DNA from 2 places in the Arthrobacter sp. JZ12 genome. Region 2 is predicted to be linked to the other one. Evidence: riboswitches for the same ligand, from Rfam matches in the RefSeq annotation. Region 2 holds a riboswitch; the other holds the start of a gene.
The links. A riboswitch is a leader RNA that binds a small molecule or an ion and turns the genes downstream of it on or off. The one in region 2 is predicted to bind S-adenosylmethionine.
Positions count from the first base shown of each region.

Region 1 (2,191 bases), 810 kb from region 2:
CCGGTGGATCATTGATCCCATCGACGGCACCAAGAATTTCGTCCGCGGCGTGCCGGTCTGGGCAACGCTCATAGCGCTGGTTGATGAGGGCCGTCCCGTCGTCGGCGTCGTAAGCGCGCCCGCCCTCGGGAAGCGGTGGTGGGCCGCAACGGGAACGGGAGCATTTACGGGCAAGTCGCTTGCCTCGGCAACCCGGCTGCGGGTCTCCAACGTCTCCCGGCTGGAAGACGCCTCACTCTCCTACTCCAGCCTGTCCGGCTGGAAGGAACGCGGGAACCTGCCCGAGTTCCTGTCACTGACGGAATCGGTCTGGCGCACCCGCGCCTACGGCGACTTCTGGTCGTACTGCCTGGTCGCAGAGGGCGCCGTGGACATTGCCTGCGAGCCGGAGCTCAACCTGTACGACATGGCTGCGCTGGTGCCGATCGTCACCGAGGCGGGCGGCCGGTTCACCTCGCTCGAGGGCGCCGACGGGCCTTTCGGCGGCAATGCGCTGGCAACCAACGGCACGCTGCACAGTGACGCGCTCAAGGTCCTCAACCCAACGCTGGACGACCTGCTCCAGGAAGGCGCTGCACCGGCGTAACGCCGTAACAATGAGGCAGGGAAGGATCGGACTGTCCTATCCTGAAGCCATTGGTCACGAGTGCCAGCGCAAAACCCCGGTTTGCTGGCCGGCAACCCTCCTTCCGCGGTGGGGTGCCCCGGGTGACGACCAGGCCGTGCCAGACCGTGGTACGGCAAGCGCGGGACCTCCCAGGGCGGTCCCTTGAGAGCACTGTGGGGTTATGCCATGAGCAATGCCGTCCTTGAAAACACCAGCAACGTCTCCGCCGAACCGCTGGCCGACGTCCTCGGCGCGGAGCTTCCGGCCCCGCTGATCGACGGCCGCACCGTCCGGTACGTGAACCTTGACTACGCCGCGTCGACGCCGGCTCTGGAGGCGGTGAACGACTATGTCCAGACGGTGCTTCCGTACTACGCGAGCGTGCACCGCGGTGCCGGTTATGCCTCGCAAATCTCCACCTCGCTGTATGAGAACGCGCGGCAGGCGGTGCGCAGCTTCGTAGGCGGCCGTAACGACGACGCCGTCATTTTCACGCGCAACACCACCGACGCCCTGAACCTCCTCGCCGGCTGCCTGCCGGCGGAAGGTGACGTGCTCTACCTGGACCTGGAACATCACGCCAATCTCCTGCCGTGGCTGGATCGGCCGCACCGGGGCCTGATTGCCGCACCGACCATCGAGGAAACAGTGGCTGCCGTGGAAGAGGAACTTCTCTCCGGCGGAGTGAGCCTGCTCGCCGTGACCGGCGCTTCCAACGTCACCGGAGAGGTCCTTCCCATTGCCCGACTCGCGGCGATTGCCCACGCGTCCGGGGCGCGCATCGCCGTCGACGCGGCCCAACTGGCGCCGCACCGGCGCCTGAACCTCCTCCGTGACGGGATTGACTACGTCGCCTTCTCGGGTCACAAGCTGTACGCACCCTTCGGAGCAGGTGTGCTGGTGGGCAGGCCGGACTGGCTCGACGCCGGTTCGCCGCACCTTGCCGGTGGCGGCGCGGTCAAGGCAGTGAAGGTGGATTCGGTGTCCTGGACAACCGGTCCGGCCCGCCACGAGGGCGGATCGCCCAACGTCCTGGGTGCGGCGGCCCTGGCGCACGCCACCCAGGTAATTTCCGGGCTCGACGAGGACGAGTGGCTGCGCCACGAGGCCGATCTCCGTAAAGCACTGGTGGAAGGGCTCAGCGGCCTGCCGGGCATCACGGTCCACTCAATTTTTTCCGACAGCACGGACGCCATCGGCGTCGTTAACTTTTCGGTCCATGGGTACGACGCCGGCCTGGTCGCTGCGTACCTGTCGGCGGAGCACGGCGTGGGACTCCGGGACGGCAAATTCTGCGCCCACCCTCTCCTGAAGCGCCTGGGACTGCCGTCCGGCTCACTCCGGGCAAGTTTCGGGCTGGGTTCCCGGCACGACGACGTCGATCGGCTGCTGACCGGCCTATCGGCACTCATTCGCGACGGTCTCGGCACCGATTACGTAGTCGACGCCGGGCGCTGGGTTCCCGCCGTCGAGACACGTTCCTTCCCTGAGTGGGCACCACACACACCGGGCACGGCCGGAGCCGCCCCCTGCACGACCGACTGAGGGCTCGCTACTCACTGCCTGGCAGCAGGTAGGGTGGCG
Region 1 is NZ_CP045246.1:2,098,292-2,100,482, forward strand. It holds gene hisN (histidinol-phosphatase) at 1-586, shown strand, start outside; SAM riboswitch class IV at 639-753, shown strand; gene GC088_RS09740 (aminotransferase class V-fold PLP-dependent enzyme) at 794-2,152, shown strand.
Region 1: it holds a riboswitch for S-adenosylmethionine, as region 2 does, so the genes downstream of both, GC088_RS09740 (aminotransferase class V-fold PLP-dependent enzyme) here and GC088_RS13565 (bifunctional o-acetylhomoserine/o-acetylserine sulfhydrylase) in region 2, are expected to answer to the same signal.

Region 2 (2,191 bases):
GGACACCAGGACGATGGCGACCAGTAGGCCGATCGCCACCGCAGTAGGTCTCACGAGCCGCGGCCTTGCGGTCGAGATTTTCTCAGCCACGAGAGGATTGTGGCACCGCGTGAGTTAGGCGTAAAGGACTCAGCGGTTCACTGATGACCGCAGAGTCGCGGCGTTCCGCACAGCGTTCCCGCCGCCGTCGTTATTGAAGTAGACGTACACGTCCTTGCCGGAGCCATGCCATTCCCGGATCCGGTCCGCCCACCAGCCCAGGTCCGCGTCCGAGTACGAGCCGGCATACAGGTGCCCATGATCCGGGCCATGCAGCCGCGCGTACACAAATGGCGCGGTCGCCCGCAGAACGCAGGGGAGACCAGCTCCGCTCATGACGGTGTAGGCGGCCTGGTGCCGTTCGAGCAGCGCGTACACGGCGTCGTCGTGCCAGCTGGGATGGCGGAATTCGACCGCCACCCGGATCCACCAGGGCAGCTGGGACAGGAAGTAGTCCAGGCGGGCGTCGTCGCGCTCCGTCCCCGGCGGAAGCTGGACGAGCAGGACGGCGCGGCGGTCGCCCAGCTCGTGCCAGCAGCGGGCGATCCGCTCGATCCACACCTCCGGCGCGTACAGCTTCTTCGCGTGGGTCAGCCCGCGGGGTGCCTTCACCGACAGGGCAAAATCATGGGGAAGACGACGGCGCCACCCGGCGAACGTCGTATCCCGCGGCCAGCGGTAGAAGCTGGCGTTGAGCTCCACCGTGTCGAAGCGGGCCACGTAGGAATCGAGCCGCCGCGCCGGGGGAGTGCCATGCGGGTAGCAGACGCCGTTCCAGTGGTCGTAGCTCCAGCCGGAGGTGCCGATGCGGATTTCGCTCACGCTCCACAGTTACACATCGCGTCATCTTGACGCCCATGGAACTCCGTCTGCTTACACTGGGCTCAGGTCATGAGTGCCAGCAGATAGCCCCGGCTTGCTGGCCGGCAACCCTCCAACCGCGGCGGGGTGCCCCGGGTGAAGACCTGGCCGTCCGGCGAAGTGTCGGGTGGCAAGCGCGGCCCGTGGTGCTTCGAGCATGCCGGGCCCTGATTCCAGGAGACTTCAATGTCCAACGGTTGGTCCTTTGAAACCCGTCAGATCCACGTAGGCCAGGAGCCCGACGCCGCCACCGGCGCACGCGCCCTGCCCATCTACCAGACCACGTCGTTCGTCTTCCCGACCGCCGAGAGCGCCGCGAACCGCTTCGCGCTCGCCGAGATCGCGCCGATCTACACCCGCATCGGCAACCCGACCCAGGACGCGGTCGAGCAGCGGATCGCCAGCCTGGAGGGCGGCCTGGCTGCCCTGCTGCTCAGCTCGGGGCAGGCGGCTGAAACCTTCGCGATCCTGAACATCGCCGAGTCCGGTGACCACATCGTCGCCAGCCCCAGCCTCTACGGCGGCACGTACAACCTCTTCGCGCACACGCTGAAGAAGTTCGGCATCTCCGTCACCTTCGTCGAGGATCCCGACAACCTCGACCAGTGGCGCGACGCCGTACAGCCCAACACCAAGCTCTTCTTCGCCGAGGCCGTTTCCAACCCGCGCCAGGACGTGCTGGACATTGAGGGCGTCTCCCGCACCGCGCACGACGCCGGCGTCCCCCTGATCGTCGACAACACCCTTTCGACGCCGTACCTCATCCGCCCGCTTGAGTGGGGCGCCGACATCGTGGTGCACTCGGCCACGAAGTACCTGGGCGGCCACGGCGCGGCGATCGCCGGAGTCATTGTCGATTCCGGGAAGTTCGACTTCGGCGCCGATCCTGAGCGCTTCCCCGGCTTCAACACGCCGGACCCCACCTACAACGGCCTGGTCTACGCCCGTGACCTGGGCGAGGGCGGCGCACTCGGCGCGAACCTGTCCTACATCCTCAAGGCGCGGGTCCAGCTCCTGCGCGACCTCGGCTCGGCGGTCTCGCCGTTCAACGCCTTCCTGATCGCCCAGGGCCTCGAGACCCTGAGCCTGCGCGTGGAGCGTCACGTTGAGAACGCGGAGAAGGTGGCGCGCTGGCTGGAGGACAGGGACGACGTCGTCGCCGTCGCTTACGCGGGGCTGCCCTCAAGCCCGTGGTACGAGCGCGGACGCAAGTACGGTCCCAAGGGGACCGGCGCCATCGTCGCCTTTGATCTGGCCGGTGGTGCCGAGGCGGGCAAGCGCTTCGTGGACG
Region 2 is NZ_CP045246.1:2,913,111-2,915,301, reverse strand. It holds gene GC088_RS13575 (DUF2306 domain-containing protein) at 1-90, opposite strand, end outside; gene GC088_RS13570 (DUF72 domain-containing protein) at 130-861, opposite strand; SAM riboswitch class IV at 927-1,043, shown strand; gene GC088_RS13565 (bifunctional o-acetylhomoserine/o-acetylserine sulfhydrylase) at 1,087-2,191, shown strand, end outside.